Regions from separate parts of the Blautia sp. DFI.9.10 genome, predicted to be linked through region 3. Evidence: predicted binding sites of a transcription regulator. Region 3 holds the regulator's gene; each other region holds the start of a gene.

Region 1 (4,544 bases), on a different contig from region 3:
CGGATGCCAGAGTTCTTTCCACGGCAGTGGCCAAGGAGATATACAAGAATATATCCGGTCTTCGAAATTATCAGCAGGCCGGTGCTGCGGCGGCAGAGGTTTTGGGGATGGAATCCTGGAAAAGCATTGCAAAGACCAGATATGTGAATGACAAGCAGATCACAGACCATTATGCGATCATTCCTACCGGTCAGGGATTGAATGCGCTGGGAAGCGTGTCTCTTACTGCGCAGCGTGTGTACGAGACTATTGTACGGAGATTTTTGTGTATTTTTTATCCGCCGGCCGTTTATCAGAAGGTGAGTCTTGTGACGAAGCTGGACGGCGAGGCATTCTTTTCATCCTTTAAGGTTCTCAAAGAAGAAGGCTATCTGAAGATCGCCACCAATTCTTTTTCGCGGAAAAGGGCTTCAGACAGTGAGAAAAACGGAAATGGAGAGGAAGACGAGGTTTCCTGTGATACTGTGCTCCTGGAGGCGTTGCAGAAGCTGAAAAAGGGTGATATACTTCCTGTGAACGGTTTGAGTATCAAGGAGGGTGAGACTTCACCGCCCAAACGATACAATTCCGGTTCCATGATCCTTGCCATGGAAAATGCAGGACAGCTGATCGAGGATGAGGAGCTTCGAGCCCAGATCAAGGGAAGCGGGATCGGCACCAGTGCTACCCGTGCCGAGATCCTGAAGAAGCTTTTTAACATCAAATATCTGGCACTGAACAAAAAGACCCAGGTGATCACTCCAACGCTGCTTGGGGAAATGATCTTTGATGTGGTAAATTGTTCTATCCGGCAGCTTCTGAACCCGGAGCTTACGGCAAGCTGGGAAAAGGGGCTCACCTATGTGGCAGAGGGCAGCATCACGGAACAGGAATATATGGACAAGCTGGAGCATTTTGTGCGGGTACGTACCCGGCAGGTGGAGGCAAGCAATTATCAGTATAACCTGCGGCAGTTTTTTGATGTGGCCGCTGTAAACTACAGGAAGCCGGAGCGAGCTTCCAGACAGGGAGGAAAGAGATCATCATGATGAAAGATTTTACTATCAGCAATATGCTGGATCTGAATGAGACCATTGCAGCAGAGCTTTTTGAGGGAAAAACCTATCCGTGGGAGGTTCTTCCGGAGATCGGAGATTTCATTATTAAGCTTGGAAAAACACTGGATCCTTCTGAATATGAGGAGAAGGGCGAAAATGTATGGATCGCAAGATCCGCTACAGTTGCGCCGACTGCAAGTATCACCGGACCGGCTATCATTGGCAGAGACGCCGAGGTGCGCCACTGTGCATTTATCCGCGGCAAGGCTATCGTTGGTGAGGGCGCAGTTGTGGGAAATTCCACAGAGCTTAAGAATGCAGTGCTGTTTAACAAGGTTCAGGTTCCTCATTATAATTATGTTGGAGATGCTGTGCTGGGATATAAGTCCCACATGGGTGCCGGATCGATCTGTTCCAACGTAAAATCAGACAAGAAGCTGGTTGTCGTAAAAGACGGGGATGAAAAGATCGAAACCGGTCTTAAGAAATTCGGAGCGATGCTCGGGGATCATGTTGAAGTCGGATGCGGTTCTGTGCTGAATCCCGGTACTGTGATCGGACGGAATTCCAATATTTACCCGCTGTCACCGGTACGTGGATGTGTTCCGGCGGATTCCATTTATAAAAATGCAAAAGAGATCGTAAAGAAAAAATAAGAAACAGATTCTTCTGGACACGCATTTAAGCTGCACTTTTGAGAAAGTGCAGCTTTTTTTTGATGGGGTGATGGATGCAACAGTATTGGTCGTGGAAGGATGAACCGACCGGGAGCGGGCGGGATTAAGATAAAAACAAAAGCTGTCGAAGTATGACCAGTCCTATAATATGGACTGGGTAAAACCAGTAAAAGAAATATTTTGCTGATTTTCCGCGGATGAAGCCTCTTTTTCCATTGTACAGGTTAATGGACAGAAAGGCAAAGGAGGCTCTCCATTCATAGTAAAGCCAGCAGCTTCCGAGGATTGCCTGGCCTGGCTTATCGTTTCGCATATAGTACATGATCAGCAGGAAGATATACCCCCGCCATCCATAGTCTGCTTTCAGAAAAATGGAAACAACAAGCAGTCCCAGGATGCAGAGAAACTGCATCGAAGGTCTGGTCTGGAAATATTCGATGGCACAAAAGGCCAGATATCCGAGGAAAAGCGTGAAAAACACATTTTGTCTTTCGTAACGCAGCGTATTTGTAAACATCAGATTCCACGGAATTTCTGAAAGCAGCGCAAAAAGAAGGAGATTTCTTCCATAGAGGAACCGGCTCCGTGTATGCCGGAAGCCTTCCAGCAGGAGAAAACAGAAGATGGGAAAAGCAGCTCTTCCGATATCGCGGAAAATAAGATATACAGTATATTCTCTGCCGAAAAGTGTAAACAGGATTTTCTGTGCGGGCTGATACATACTGAGTAGCACAGCTCCGATATGATCGATCAGCATGGTGATGACCGCGATCATCTTCAGAGCGCTTCCGCTGAGAATGCGGTATTTTTCTGGAAAAACAGAATCCACAGATGCATTCATGAAAAATATACCTCCAGGGTTAAACTTGCTAATATATTATCACATACATACAGCAGTTGCCAGAAATATTTGACAGTTAGGCATGCAATACTGCCGGAATAACTACCAATATTATGCGTTTTATGGCAAAATTTTATCAAATATGACTGGACGAAACAAAGGTTTTGTGAGAAAATAGCCATAGGGTGTTATCGAACTTTTTTTCTCAATAACATCGGTCAATCTATACTTGAAAGGAGTTTTAAAATGATTTATTCACGCGAAGTAGAAGAAATGTGTCCAGTGGCACAGGGCGTACATCATGGTGCCGCTCCGATCCCGGAAGAAGCAAAATGGGTTCAGGCAAAAGAAGTAAAGGATATCTCCGGATTTACACACGGTGTTGGCTGGTGTGCTCCGCAGCAGGGTGCTTGTAAGCTTTCCCTTAACGTTAAAGAGGGAATCATCCAGGAGGCACTTGTTGAGACAATCGGATGTTCAGGAATGACTCACTCTGCAGCTATGGCTTCTGAGATCCTTCCAGGACTTACCGTTATGGAGGCACTGAACACAGACCTTGTATGTGATGCAATCAATACAGCTATGAGAGAGCTTTTCCTTCAGATCGTTTACGGACGTTCCCAGTCTGCATTCTCCGAGGACGGACTTGCAGTAGGCGCTGGTCTTGAGGACCTTGGAAAAGGACTTCGTTCTCAGGTTGGTACAATGTATGGAACTCTGAAAAAAGGACCTCGTTACCTTGAGATGGCTGAGGGTTATGTTACAGGTATCGCTCTTGACGAGAACGATGAGATCATCGGATATCAGTTCGTAAGCCTTGGAAAAATGACTGACTTCATTAAGAAAGGTGATGACCCGAACACAGCATGGGAGAAAGCAAAAGGTCAGTACGGCCGTGTTGCAGATGCTGTTAAGATCATCGACCCAAGAAAAGAGTAATTACACTTCGTAAGGTGAAAATATCAGGAGGTTACAGGAAATGGCTTTATTTGAATCATATGAGAGACGAATTGACAAGATCAATTCTGTTTTAAACAGCTATGGAATCGCTTCTATCGAAGAAGCTGAGAAAATCACTAAAGACGCAGGACTGAACGTTTACGATCAGATCAAAGGCATTCAGCCGATCTGCTTCGAGAACGCTTGCTGGGCTTACACAGTAGGTGCAGCTATCGCGATCAAAAAAGGCTGCAGAAGAGCCGCTGACGCAGCAGCAGCTATCGGAGAAGGCCTTCAGGCTTTCTGTATCCCGGGATCCGTTGCAGACACACGTAAAGTAGGTCTTGGACATGGAAACCTTGGAAAGATGCTCCTTGAGGAAGAGACAGACTGCTTCTGCTTCCTTGCAGGACATGAGTCTTTCGCAGCAGCTGAGGGTGCTATCGGTATCGCAGAGAAAGCAAACAAGGTTCGTAAAAAACCTCTTCGTGTTATCCTGAACGGTCTTGGAAAAGACGCTGCTCAGATCATCTCCCGTATCAACGGCTTTACATATGTAGAGACAGAGTATGATCCATATAAGAACGAGGTTAAGGAAGTATTCCGTAAATCCTATTCAGAGGGACTTCGTGCAAAGGTTAACTGCTACGGCGCTAACAGCGTTCCGGAAGGTGTTGCGATCATGTGGAAAGAGGGCGTTGACGTTTCCATCACAGGAAACTCCACGAACCCGACTCGTTTCCAGCATCCGGTAGCAGGAACATACAAAAAAGAGTGCAACGAGAAAGGCAAAAAATACTTCTCCGTTGCTTCCGGCGGTGGTACAGGACGTACACTTCATCCGGACAACATGGCAGCAGGTCCTGCTTCCTACGGTATGACTGATACACTTGGACGTATGCATTCTGACGCTCAGTTCGCAGGATCTTCTTCCGTACCGGCTCACGTAGAGATGATGGGTCTTATCGGCGCCGGAAACAACCCGATGGTTGGTATGACAGTTGCTGTAGCTGTTTCCGTACAGGAAGCTGCTGACGCTGGCAAGTTCTA
Region 2 (4,544 bases), on a different contig from region 3:
GCCGGTGCAGAAGATACCGGGCGAACGATGTTCTCGATGTGGTTGATCGGGTAGGAAACACGTGTGTTCTCTGTTACGCTCTTGTCAGCGAAGTCGATCTTTCCATCTTTATCAAGTGTTACGTTCTCAAGAAGAGCGTTTCTCTTGATCGCATTGTAGATGTCCGGCTCAGACTCTTTGTCAAGGTTGATAACCTTAGCGTAGCATCCACCCTCGAAGTTGAATACTCCGTTGTCATCCCAGCCGTGCTCGTCATCACCGATCAGGAGACGCTTAGGATCTGTGGAAAGTGTTGTTTTACCTGTTCCGGAAAGACCGAAGAAGATTGCTGTGTTCTCTCCGTTAAGGTCTGTGTTTGCAGAGCAGTGCATGGAAGCGATGCCCTTAAGCGGCAGATAGTAGTTCATCATGGAGAACATACCTTTCTTCATCTCTCCGCCGTACCATGTATTAACGATAACCTGCTCACGGCTTGTAATGTTGAACATTACAGCTGTCTCAGAGTTAAGACCCAGCTCTTTGTAGTTCTCAACTTTAGCCTTGGATGCGTTGTAAACAACGAAATCTGGCTCAAAGTTCTCAAGCTCCTCAGCTGTCGGCTGAATGAACATGTTTGTTACGAAGTGTGCCTGCCAAGCAACCTCAACGATGAAACGGATAGCCATACGTGTATCTTTGTTAGCTCCGCAGAATGCATCTACTACGAAAAGTCTCTTGTTGGAAAGCTCTTTCTTAGCAAGATCTTTAACTGCAGCCCATGCTTCCTGAGTTGCCGGATGGTTATCGTTTTTGTACTCATCGGATGTCCACCAAACTGTGTCTTTGGAGTTCTCATCCATAACGATATATTTGTCTTTAGGGGAACGTCCTGTGTAGATACCTGTCATTACGTTGACAGCACCAAGCTCGCTGACCTGACCTTTCTCAAATCCCTCAAGCTCTGGTTTGGTCTCTTCCTCGAATAATGTCTCGTAAGAAGGATTGTACACGATCTCAGTTGTTCCGGTAATACCATACTTTGTTAAATCGATTTTTGCCATCTTAACATTTACCTCTCTTCTTTAATAGTAATTATGATAGCCACCTACTCTTGCAGGTTTTTGTCATCCTGCCATAGGAATTGGTCATTCCAACATCCCTATCCACAATTATACATAAATTGTACGTAAAAGCAACCAAAAAAATTCATTTTCCGCAAAAAAATGATAAATCTTTAACAGTGACGTTTTGGTACTGTCAGATTTTACTCCATCTATACTTGACTTTTTCAGAATAATTGCTACAATATATCTGATTATAGTTATTATATATATTTATAATAGTAACTATATGATTTTAATATATAGAAAGAAGTGATTTCTGTGTCAGATATTCCGGTTAAACGTAATCATATGAAAATCCCCTGGCACAACTACGTAAGCGCTAGGAACAGCCAGCCCATCACCGAGGCTTCTCTTTCCGAAAAAGCTTCCCTGATCGGCCGTACAGGCATGATGCTTCTCTCCTGTGGGACCGGTGCTTGGCGGGTACGGAGTTCCATGAATACATTGTCAGAAGCACTTGGTATCACCTGCTCCGCAGATATCGGACTGATGTCCATAAGCTACACCTGCTTTGACGGTGAGAGCAGTTTTTCCCATGCACTTAGTCTGACTACCACCGGCGTAAATACTTCCAGGCTGAACAGGCTGGAACATTTTGTCAGTGATTTTCCTGCAGAGGGTATCCATATGAGCGGTGAAGCACTGCACAGTCAGTTAGATGAGATCGAGCGGATCCACGGGCTTTATTCCCCTACCGCCCTGGGACTGGCTTCTGCACTGGCCTGTGGTGCATTTACTTTTCTTCTGGGCGGTGGCCCGCTGGAAATGATCCTGGCTTTTGCAGGCGCAGGCATCGGAAACGCCATCCGCTGCAAGCTTGGCAAGCATCATTTTACTCTGTTTATGTGCATTGCAGTTTCTGTTTCCTCTGCCTGTCTTGTATATGCAGGCTTCCTGAAACTGGCAGAGCTTCTGTTCCACATTTCCGTCCAGCATGAGGCCGGATACATCTGTTCCATGCTGTTTATCATTCCGGGCTTTCCGTTTATCACAAGCGGGATCGACCTTGCCAAGCTGGATATGCGTTCCGGACTGGAACGACTGGCCTACGCCATTATTGTTGTAATGGTGGCTGCTGTCTCTGCCTGGCTAATGGCACTGCTTCTTCATCTGAAACCTGTGGATTTCCTGCCTTTGGAGCTTTCGGCAGCTCAGAGGATCCTGTTCCGGCTTCTGGCAAGCTTCTGCGGGGTATTCGGCTTTTCGGTCATGTTCAACAGCCCTGTCCGTCTAGCCGCAGCTGCCGCCTTCATCGGCGCACTGTCCAACACTTTACGTCTGGAGCTTGTTGATCTTGCCGGTTTCCCACCTGCTGCCGCGGCTTTTTTCGGAGCACTGACAGCCGGACTTCTGGCCTCCCTCCTCAAAACAAAAGTGGGATATCCCAGGATTTCCATTACCGTACCATCCATTGTGATCATGGTTCCCGGACTTTATCTCTACCGGGCGATCTACAATCTGGGGATCATGTCCCTGAATGTTTCCGCCTCCTGGTTTGCAGCTGCGATCCTGATCATCGTTGCTCTTCCTCTGGGCCTTATTTTCGCCAGGATCCTTACGGACAAAATGTTCCGCTACTGCACCTGACGGGCATACAAAAAGGACTGCTTTCTGTAGCTTCCGGTCATCAGCTATCCTTCTGATAACCGGAGCAATACAAAAGCAGTCCTTTTTTGTACATTCTATTTCATTACGATCTCATCAGCGATCCCGATCATTTTTTCCAGGCGGTCCGCAAATTTATGGATGGGGAGAAAAACGCCCAGTCCGTCATAACGTTTTCCACCATCCTCCACAGAATCCTGCCCATAATACACAAAAGCTCTTGGAAGCTTCTTCTGAATTGCCATCATGATATCCCATACAGCCGCATAGGCCTGTGCCTCCGTTTCCTTTTCCCTTACGCTGTCCGGAAGCTCATACACCAGCAGCACACCGATATGTTCGCCCATTTTGTACTCTTCTACTTCCATGGTAGCTTCATCATAGGCATGTCGCTTCCGGTAGCCATACGCCAAATACATCTTTACACCCTGCTTCTCCCTGTATATCCTGCGGAACCGGTCGTAATCCCTGTCACTTACATGAATTCCCTTTTCCCGCAGAAAATTTCCTTTTTCATCTGTGAGAAACACCGGATTCTCCTGTCCATCTGCATTGAACCTGAACGGTGCCAGAAAAGAATTTCGCAGAAGATCAAACATACTGTTCTGGCAGATTGCCATAAGGAGAGCTGTCAGATCACGGTTTTTATATGCGTCCAGCAATGCATAGGCGAATTTTTCCGGAGGAAGATATCCGCATTCTATGTCTGTATCCGCATCCATGGATTCATAGAAGGTCTCCGTCAGCCGTCTGCACGCCTCCGGATCCTTCAGGATCTTTTCAAATAAAAGCTCCGCCTTTTCCTCTCTTGGGAATAATGTGCTGTTTTCCACAATTCCTCACCCTTTCTAATCTCTATGTTTACTGGAAAACATCAGAATAAAGCTGATCAGAAGCAAAACATCCGATACCCAGATTGCCGGGATCCCCAGCCTCATGGACAGATTTCCTCCGCCACCGGCTCCAATGGCAAAAAAGAAAATTATTCCGAAATAATAAAGAGCCTGCTTCAGCTGTTCCGGACGTTTTTCACGACAATACACGGACAACGCCGCCGTGCCGCTTCGTAAATTTCCGATGCACATAGTGCTTGCATAGGAATAACCGCCCACCTTCCGGAAGGTCTGTACCTGCATGGCGCAGGAAAAGGATACCAGTACGGTTGCCAGCATATCCAATTCTCCCGGCATAAATCCCACCACAAAAAGGATCAGGATCTCGATCAGCAGGATCATCTGCCTCCAGTGAAGTTTTTTTGCATATTTAAAGGTACTCTGGATCCGCTCCGCCGCTACAACACCAATGGCAAAGGCTAAAACAGGAAACAGATACCTTAAACCGTCTCCCCACTGTCCTGTCATAAAATTATGGCTCATCAGAACCACGTTGCCTGTCTGGGCGTTGGAAAACACCTCATCTCTTGTAAAGTATGTGTAGGCATCCTGAAATCCGCCGGACATTGCCAGAAATACACTTGTGATAAAAGCTTCTGACATCTGCCGGTCCGCATTTTGCAGCTTTCCGCCTCCTGAAACCACTCTAAATCACTCCTGTCATTGATTTTTTTCCTCGGGTGTATTATAGTTTGCTCAGAAGCAAATGTAAAAAGTATTATTAATATCGTAAACATATTAAAATCATATCACAGGATGGAGACAATACATGATCACTTACGACTACTACCGGATCTTTTATTATGTAGCCCAGTATAAGAGCTTTACCAAGGCAGCAAGAGCTCTTCACAACAATCAGCCAAATATCACCCGCTGTATGAACAACCTGGAGCAGGAGCTGAAATGTACGCTCTTTCTCCGCTCCAACAAGGGAATCGCACTT
Region 3 (4,544 bases):
GCGGTGTCAGGACTACATGCTCTCCCAGATACTGATACCACTGTGGATGTGCAGCCAGAAGGTTCAGGCCGTCCGCATCCAGGATCAGCGGCTTTTTCTCCCGGGCAGCCGCCGTGAGAAACCACTGTTCTCTCTCACGGCTGGCCACTGATGTTCCAAGTCCCGGTCCGATCACGATCACATCACACCAGGATAGAAGCTGTTCATTGGATTCCTGATCAAAGCGGCTGCAGACCATAGCCTCCGGAAGGAGTATCTGCAGCGGGATCCTGTTGGCTTCCACAGTCTGGATCTTTACCATTCCCGCACCGGCACGAAGTGCTGCACTGGCGCTTAAATAAGCGGCTCCGCACATTCCCTCACTTCCGGTCACAAAGAGCACTTTTCCGAAGGTACCCTTGTTTCCGCCGGGATCACGTTCCGGAAACAGCTGCAGATCTTTATTTTCCAGACAGGCGGCAGATGCAGTCACAGCTTCCTGCTCATAGATCCCGATATCGGCGGTAACGATCCTTCCTGCATACAGTCTTCCCGGATAAAAGCAAAGACCTCTTTTCCGGTAGGCAAATGTGACAGTCAGATCGGCGCTGAAGGCAATTCCCATTTCCAGGCCAGTATCTCCGTTCACTCCTGACGGGATGTCAACTGCGATCTTTTTGGCCCTCGCACTGTTCATCTCATGGATGATATCAGCATAATGCCCCTCGATCGGACGCGTCAGGCCTACCCCAAACACGGCATCTACTATAGTAGTATATTCACTCCACTGCGGGTTATTCACCTCCGGGACACGATAACCGGAAGCGATCTTATACTGAAGAGCTGTCTCTCTGGTCATTTTATCTTTGTTTCCGACCATATAAAACTCTACCCGGATCCCCTTCAGATGGAACAATCTGGCAACAGCGATACCGTCACCGCCATTGTTTCCGCTTCCGCAGACTACCAGGATCCTTTCGTCCTTCTGGAGATACTTTTCTGTTTCCTCTACCACCTTCAGTGCTGCCCGCTCCATCAGAACCTCGGAGGGAACTCCGATCTCACGGATCGTTGTGGAGTCCAGATCCTTCATTTCTTTGCAGGTAACAAGCTTCTTCATTCTGTCTTCTGCCTCCCCTCTGTCATAGAGAAAGCTGCCGTTTCCGGCAGCTTAACAATTCTTACTTATCCACATGTTCCTGCCTGTATTTGCTGAGATTATAAGACAGTGTCATCAGACTCTCGGAAAGATGAACGTTCTCTACGATCACATCATCCGGTGTCTCAAGATCAAGATGTGCAAAATTCCAGATTGCCTTGATCCCGTTCTCCACCAGAATATCTGCCATTTCCTTGGCTTTATTCTTGGGAAGTGTCAGGATCGCGATCTCCACGTTATTCTCTCTCAGGAAAAACGGAAGCTCACTGAGCATCTGGATCTCAAGTCCACGGACTGCGATGCCCTCAAGCACAGGATTTACGTCAAAGATACCAACCAGCCTGAACCCGCGCTTCTCAAAATCCACATAATTGGCAAGTGCCTGTCCCAGATTACCGGCACCCAGGATGATCATCGGATGAACGGTATCTAGTCCCAGGATCTTACCGATCTCTGTATAAAGATAGTGTACATTATAGCCATACCCCTGCTGCCCAAAACCGCCGAAATTATTAAGATCCTGACGGATCTGAGAAGCTGTGGTATGCATCTTCTTACTTAACTCATTGGAAGAAATACGTTCTACATTGTCTTCCATCAGCTCTCCTAAGTAGCGGTAATAGCGTGGCAGACGCTTAATCACCGCTTTCGAGATTTGTTTTGTCTCCACGATAGTTTTCCTCCTTACCTTACACTAGGTTAATTATAACGAATTGACATTTTCCTGTCAATTAAAGTTGTCTATTCTGTACAAATTTCTTTATAATTTTTCTAATAATTGATTTTTTCTTTGAAATCCCGGCAGTTTCCGTTATAATAGGTGGAGGATTTTTCCCTGTTCAGGCATAAACAGGGGTGATTCTTTATACAGGAGGACAGTTTTTATGATTTTATCATGTCAGAATATATGCAAGGCCTTTGGCGAAAAAGTAATTTTAAATGATGCATCCTTTCACATTGAAGACCGTGAAAAGGCTGCTCTGATCGGATGCAACGGTGCAGGAAAGACCACACTGCTGCGGATCATCATGCAGGAGCTTTCTGCTGATTCCGGTACCGTGGTGCTTGCCCGGGATAAAAATATCGGCTATCTTGCCCAGTACCAGGATATCCACGGACATCATACCATCTACGAGGAGCTTCTTACCACCAAGCAGCACATCATCGATATGGAACGCCGTATCCGCAATATGGAACAGGAAATGAACACGGTGACCGGTGATGAGCTGAACCGTCTGATGGAAACCTATACCCGCCTGACCCATCAGTTTGAGCTGGAGAACGGATACGCTTACAAAAGTGAGCTGACCGGTGTCTTAAAGGGTCTCGGCTTCACGGAGGAAGATTATGACAAGCAGATCGAAACTCTTTCCGGCGGTCAGAAAACCCGCGTGGCGCTGGGCAAGATGCTTCTTTCCAAGCCGGATATCCTGCTTCTGGATGAGCCAACCAATCACCTGGATATGGAAAGCATCTCCTGGCTGGAAACTTATCTTCTGAATTATCCGGGAGCTGTTTTTATCGTCTCCCATGACCGTTATTTTCTGGATAAGGTAGTCACCAAGGTCATTGAGATCGAAGCCGGACAGACCCGCGTATACAGCGGCAACTACTCTGCCTATGCTCTCAAGAAGGCTCAGCTTCGTGATGCACAGTACAAGGCATACTTAAATCAGCAGCGGGATATCAAGCATCAGGAAGCCGTTATCGCCAAGCTGAAATCCTTTAACCGTGAAAAATCCATCAAGCGTGCGGAAAGCCGTGAAAAAATGCTGGACCGTGTACAGAGGATCGAAAAGCCTCTTGAGCTCCAGGACCGGATGCGTATCTCGCTGGAACCACGGGTGTTAAGCGGAAACGATGTGCTCCACGTGGAAGCGCTTTCCAAGGCCTTTCCGGGACAGACCCTGTTCTCCGATATCTCCTTTGATATCAAACGCGGCGAGCGTGTGGCACTGATCGGAAACAACGGAACCGGAAAGACCACCATGCTGAAGATCATCAACGGTCTTATTGAGGCAGATGCCGGCAAATTTTCCCTTGGTTCCAAGGTGCAGATCGGTTATTACGATCAGGAACATCATGTTCTGCATATGGACAAGACGATTTTCCAGGAGATCTCCGATACTTATCCGACTCTCACAGAGACCGAGATCCGAAATATGCTTGCTGCATTTCTCTTTACCGGAGATGATGTTTTCAAGGAAATCTCCGCACTTTCCGGTGGAGAAAGAGGCCGTGTTTCCCTTGCAAAGCTGATGCTTTCCGAAGCCAACTTCCTGATCCTTGACGAGCCTACCAACCATCTGGATATTGCTTCCAAGGAGATCTTGGAGGAAGCACTAGTCAGCTACACCGGTACAGTCCTTTATGTATCCCATGACCGTTACTTTATCAATCAGACTGCGACCAGGATCATGGAACTGACAAACCAAGCAGTGGTAAATTACATCGGTGATTATGATTACTATCTGGAAAAGAAGGAGGAGCTGACCAGTACCTATGCACCGGGAAGCACTTCTCCGGAGGCACCTGCCGAAGAAAAATCGGTTTCCGAGAACAAGCTTTCCTGGCAGCAGATGAAGGAAGAACAGGCAAAGAAACGAAAACGGGAAGCCGAGCTGAAAAAAGTCGAAGCCCGTATCGAAGAGCTGGAAACAAGAGACAGCGAGATCGACGAGACTATGGTCCTTCCGGATGTCTGCACCAATGTAGCGGAATGTACAAAGCTGAGCCGCGAAAAAGCAGCCATCGCTGAAGAACTGGAAGAGCTTTATGAAAAATGGGAAGAGCTGGCCTGACGGTCAGCTCTTTTTTATCCCCTTATGTTTTTATGGAAGCAGCATGCCGAGATGCTGTTCAAAGCATACACCATCGTTACGGTCTGTTCCTTCCTCCACCGCATCCCGGATCGATGCCGAGATAAAGTCCACGGCCAGCTCTGCACAGGTTTTCATGGAATATCTTTTTACCAGCCCTGCACTGAGCACGGATGCAAAAAGATCTCCTGTCCCGGAATAGCTTCCGCCGGATTTCTCTGCAAATACCCAGGAGCTGTTTCCGTTTTCCAGGACAAGATTCCCCATTTTCAGAGGCTGCCCCTCCTCCCTGTGATCCACTCCAGTGATCACAACGGCAGGAAGTGAAAATTTCCGGGCAAGTCCGCACCCGATCTCCCGGATTTCTTCCATCCGCCGGGCCTCTGATACCTTTTGCAGTTTATTCCAGATCTCCTCCATTTTTTCTTTTCCGTAGAGAAGAAGGAGGGCTTCCGTAAGGTTCGGTGTGATCACATAGGAACGACGTGTCAGTTCGCAGAACCGGCTGCGGAGTTCTTCTGTATAGATCGGATAAACCGCGCCGTCATCCCCCATCACCGGATCTGTAAGGATCAAAGTATCCTTTC
Region 4 (4,544 bases), on a different contig from region 3:
TCTGCATCTCAACCGCAACACCCTCGATTCCCTCACAGAGTCTTGACATTTCTTCATAAATCTTCTGAGCACCGGAAGCAATACATCCGGTACCGGAACAGACGAGAACACGGCAGGTATAGCCATCAAGATTCTTCTTAACCTCAGCCTGTTTGTTTTTCAGATCTTCCATACTGGTTATACTCATACGCTCTCACCTCTCAATTCATTTAAAAGCTCAACAGCCTTCTCAGGAGTCATCTTCGGGTGAACTTCATCATTTACAGTCAGTGTCGGTGCAAGTCCGCAGGCACCAAGACAGGAAACTGTCTCAACGGTAAACATCATATCATCTGTAGTATGCTTCTTATGACTCAGTCCAAGTTCCTTCAGCATTGCTTCCTTTACAGGCATGGACTTACGTACATGACAGGCAGTACCGTCACATACCTTGATGATGTACTTGCCCTTCGGCTCAAAGGAAAAGTTTTCATAGAAAGTAGCTACACTGTACGCCTTCGCTTCTTTTACACCAATCTGTTCCGCAACATAAGTAAGAAGCTCTCCCGGAAGATAACGGTACTCAGCCTGAATATCCTGCATGATCGGAATCAGTGATGCAGCTTTCCGGCCGTAGTGCTCGATGATCTCGTCCGTTTTTCTGTAATACGTCTGGTCTAACATTCGGTTCCCTCCTTGTTTCTCATAGATTTTCCACTTGATCAACCTGTTCCACTACAGGTTAATGCTTTAACACTCTGTCAGTGCCGCGCATTTATGCAAATCATTATTTTGCACTATTTCATGCTTTCAATTATAACTTATATCGTCATTTTTCACAAGCAGTTTTTTTGCTTTTTTCAGAATATATCGAAATGTTTACAACGGCTTACTGATTTTGTATCTATTTTCCATAAAATATGTTCAATTTTTAACAGTCTTGATAATAAAGATACAAATCTGCTCTTTGTTTCTGCCCCAAAACATTAAAGCCGGTTATTGATTTTATTTCTCAATTACTTTAAGATAGATAAAAAGTGCGTGGAAAACATTTAATTAATTTATTTTGTAAAGGAGAACATCTATGCGAAATCTTGACACACCAGTAAAACAGATCCGGCGAAAGATTTTTACCGAAATTGCTAAGATCGGATTTGAATCCACGGACGAATCAATGATCCATGATATCGAATCCATTCCCTACAATATTGTAGAGGAACGCGCGAAATACCGCGAAAGCATCTATCGTGAAAGAGCTGTTGCAAGCGAACGTGTCCGTCTGGCCATGGGACTTTCCCTCCGCCCGGAAAATCGTTCCGTCCACCTTACCGATGGCGTGAAGGCCAGCAACATTGACGAGAAATATTATGAACCACCTCTTATGCAGGTGATCCCTTCCGCATGTTCCGCATGCGAATCCAACAAATACGAAGTCAGCAACATGTGCCGCGGCTGTGTCGCACATCCCTGTTTACTCACCTGCCCCAAAGGCGCCATTTCCATGGTAAACGGAAAATCCTTCATCGACCAGGACAAATGTATCCATTGCGGAAGATGCAAAGCTGTCTGTCCTTACGATGCCATCGCCCATAAAGAACGCCCCTGCGAACGTGCCTGCGGTGTAAAAGCCATCGAGAGCGATGAACAGGGACGCGCCTCCATCAACCAGGATAAATGCGTATCCTGCGGCATGTGCATGGTCAGCTGTCCATTCGGAGCTATCTCCGACAAATCCCAGATCTTCCAGCTGTCCCACGCCCTTCGAGAAGGAACTGAGATCATTGCAGAAATCGCCCCCGCCTACATCAATCAGTTCGGCGAAGACGTCACCCCGGGCCAATTCCGCTCCGCTCTCAAACAGCTGGGCTTCTCAAACATTTATGAGGTAGCACTGGGCGCAGACATCGGCTGCATCTCTGAAGCACACCACTACGCCAAAGAAGTAGCAACCGGCCACCTCCCGTTCCTCCTCACCTCCTGCTGCCCATCCTGGTCCGTCATGGCAAAGAAATACTTCCCGGCTATGATCGACAACATCTCCCAGGAGCTGACCCCGATGGTGGCAACTGCCCGGATCGTAAAAAAAGAGCACCCCCATGCGAAAGTAGTCTTCATCGGACCATGCGCCTCCAAAAAACTGGAAGCCATGCGACATTCCGTAAGAAGTGATGTAGACTTCGTGATCACCTTCGAGGAACTCTGGGGCCTGTTCGACGCCAAAAGCATCACCCCATCCACCTGCGAAGAGCTCCCGGAAGAAACCCAGGCCGCAACCGCAGCAGGACGAGGCTACGCCATTGCAGGCGGCGTAGCCGGAGCCATCGAAAACTGTCTGAAGGAATACTATCCCGATGTACCAGTCCACATCGAACACGCAGAAAGCCTTGCCGAATGCAAAAAAGTCCTCACTCTGGCAAAGGCCGGCAAGATCAAAAACTGCATGATCGAAGGAATGGCCTGCCCCGGAGGCTGCATCGGAGGCGCCGGAACCAACGCCGGCTTCGCAAAAACCTCCAAGGCCCTCAAAAAATACGTAGACGGCTCAGAACCAAAACTCCCCTCACAGGAACTGGAAAACCTGGAGTTGAACTAACTACCTCAAAATATTCCACTATATAATTCCCCAAATATTTCAATTTGAATAAAAAACGGAGATGCAACCTAGATGATTAAAAATCAAGGTTACATCTCCATTTTTCATCAACCAGGACAGGGCAAAGCCCGCCTCCGTCCCTCATCCACATCCTATCGTTTAGCCAGACAACTTACCCCAACCAACGCACAGGCCCGGAAGGGAGTGCGGTACTGTCTGCGGACGACTCTGCAGGAGGTGTGCTGGATCTTAGGCGGCGGGACTTCTGCGTTATTTTTCAAAAGCCAGCTGTCTGAGCGGCAAAAAGCCGCGAGTTCTGGCTTTTGGAAAATGGTTTTAGCAGAATCCCGGCGCCTTAGATCCAGCCGCCGACGAAGCCCGGCCGCGGACAGTACCGCACTCCCTTCCGGGCCGTCCCGTTCGCCACTACCGTCCCGTTCGCCACCACCACTACTTCTCCACCGTCTCCGTACTCTCCGGCCAGGTATACTCCTCCCCCTTCAACTCCGCCAGAAGACTCCTAAGCTTATATCCATAACTTCTCCCGGCGGCCCATCCGCCACCATAAGGATTCTCCTGGATCCCAAGCCACTCCACATAAGGCGCACTCTCACGGGAAACATACTGGAACCGATTATCCACACAAGCCTGGTTCAGCTCCTCCGAAGAAGCATAAGCCTTCAGATGCTGCACCTGCGCCCGGATCCCGGTCCTTACATCCGGAAAAGAATTTCCGGCAACGCCTCCACCTGTAGTTCCAAGCCCGGAAAAATTAAACTGCCCCGCGCTGGCATCCCCGCCAAACTGGAGCCATCCGGTCTCAAGCATGGCCTGCTCATAAACAACTTCCCCACGGACACCCTCTGCATCCGCTTCCTCTATCACAATCGTGCAAAACGTATCAATATCCGGTGCACCACCCTCTGTCAGGATATCCGAAGGATACTCCACATTCTGCGCCTCATACTGCGCCACCATATCCTCCACATCCACTGTGGTACACCCCATGATCGTATAATATCCATAAGTATTATCTGTGGAATCATCCACAAAACCATCTGCATTATTCTCTCCGGATGACTGCGGCTTCGAGATCTGCCCCTCCATGGAATGATCCACATCCTCTGCCAAAACACCTGCAGGCGTTCCGAACACCAGAACGCCTGCAAGCACCATCATCCGTAAACAAAAACGATTTCGGAATCTGTACATATATAAATAATCAATCCTTTATTACTGCGCTTTTCTCATTGCAGCTTCAACTACATGACCTACAAGAACAGAAGTTGTAACACTTCCAACTCCACCAGGAACCGGTGTAATCGCATCAACGATCGGCTCAACTGCCGCATAATCAACATCACCGCAAAGTTTACCCTCAGCGTTTACATTGATACCAACATCGATGATTGTCTGTCCCTCTCTGACATAATCAGCACCAACAACACCAGCACGGCCAGCTGCAACGATAACAATGTCAGCCTCTTTTGCAACGGATGGCATATCAACGGTTCTTGTGTGGCAGATAGTAACTGTCGCATTTTTCTTAACAAGCATCATTGCAGCTGGTTTACCAACTACAAGGCTTCTTCCGATCACAACAGCTTTTTTGCCTGTGCAGTCGATTCCGTAATGATCCAGGATCTCCATGCATGCCTGTGGTGTACATGGCGGGAATCCGATCTTTTTGCCTGTGAATACACCGGACATGGAAAGATCTGTCATACAGTCAACGTCTTTTTCTGCTGCAAGAGCATTCTCGATCACTGCCTGATCCAGATGTTTCGGAAGCGGACGGAACAGAAGAACTCCATGGATCTTGTCATCTTTGTTTACTTTATCGATGGTTGCAAGAAGCTCATCCTGGGAAACATCCTCCGGAAGAAGGATTTTCTCACATGCAACACCAAGAGTCTCACAGCGCTTTGTAGCACCTCTCTCATAGGAAATATCGCTTGGATTCTCACCAACA

What was found. Region 3 encodes Rex, which represses fermentation and respiration genes when NADH is low (regulators of the CRP and FNR family bind a similar motif). Its sites were predicted from a motif close to ATTGTTAANTANTTAACAAT; they were not measured.
Region 1: a site for Rex is predicted at 2,580-2,599, ahead of NE671_RS01430 (iron-sulfur cluster assembly scaffold protein). Genes of this name have one in related genera too.
Region 2: a site for Rex is predicted at 1,202-1,221, ahead of pckA (phosphoenolpyruvate carboxykinase (ATP)). Genes of this name have one in related genera too.
Region 4: a site for Rex is predicted at 899-918, ahead of NE671_RS03240 (4Fe-4S dicluster domain-containing protein). Genes of this name have one in related genera too.

The regions. Positions count from the first base shown of each region.
Region 1 is NZ_JANGAA010000002.1:60,278-64,821, forward strand. It holds gene NE671_RS01415 (DNA topoisomerase) at 1-1,028, shown strand, start outside; gene NE671_RS01420 (transferase) at 1,025-1,693, shown strand; gene NE671_RS01425 (TraX family protein) at 1,818-2,555, opposite strand; gene NE671_RS01430 (iron-sulfur cluster assembly scaffold protein) at 2,802-3,494, shown strand; gene NE671_RS01435 (GGGtGRT protein) at 3,535-4,544, shown strand, end outside.
Region 2 is NZ_JANGAA010000005.1:119,264-123,807, forward strand. It holds gene pckA (phosphoenolpyruvate carboxykinase (ATP)) at 1-1,040, opposite strand, end outside; gene NE671_RS05030 (threonine/serine ThrE exporter family protein) at 1,392-2,690, shown strand; gene NE671_RS05035 (DUF4866 domain-containing protein) at 2,786-3,541, opposite strand; gene NE671_RS05040 (YoaK family protein) at 3,557-4,204, opposite strand; gene NE671_RS05045 (LysR family transcriptional regulator) at 4,371-4,544, shown strand, end outside.
Region 3 is NZ_JANGAA010000001.1:184,272-188,815, reverse strand. It holds gene NE671_RS00830 (NAD(P)H-hydrate dehydratase) at 1-1,099, opposite strand, end outside; gene NE671_RS00825 (redox-sensing transcriptional repressor Rex) at 1,161-1,808, opposite strand; gene abc-f (ribosomal protection-like ABC-F family protein) at 2,023-3,939, shown strand; gene NE671_RS00815 (pyridoxamine kinase) at 3,970-4,544, opposite strand, start outside.
Region 4 is NZ_JANGAA010000003.1:185,617-190,160, forward strand. It holds gene NE671_RS03230 (NADH-quinone oxidoreductase subunit NuoF) at 1-187, opposite strand, end outside; gene NE671_RS03235 (complex I 24 kDa subunit family protein) at 184-663, opposite strand; gene NE671_RS03240 (4Fe-4S dicluster domain-containing protein) at 1,064-2,572, shown strand; gene NE671_RS03245 (glucosaminidase domain-containing protein) at 3,023-3,784, opposite strand; gene NE671_RS03250 (bifunctional 5,10-methylenetetrahydrofolate dehydrogenase/5,10-methenyltetrahydrofolate cyclohydrolase) at 3,806-4,544, opposite strand, start outside.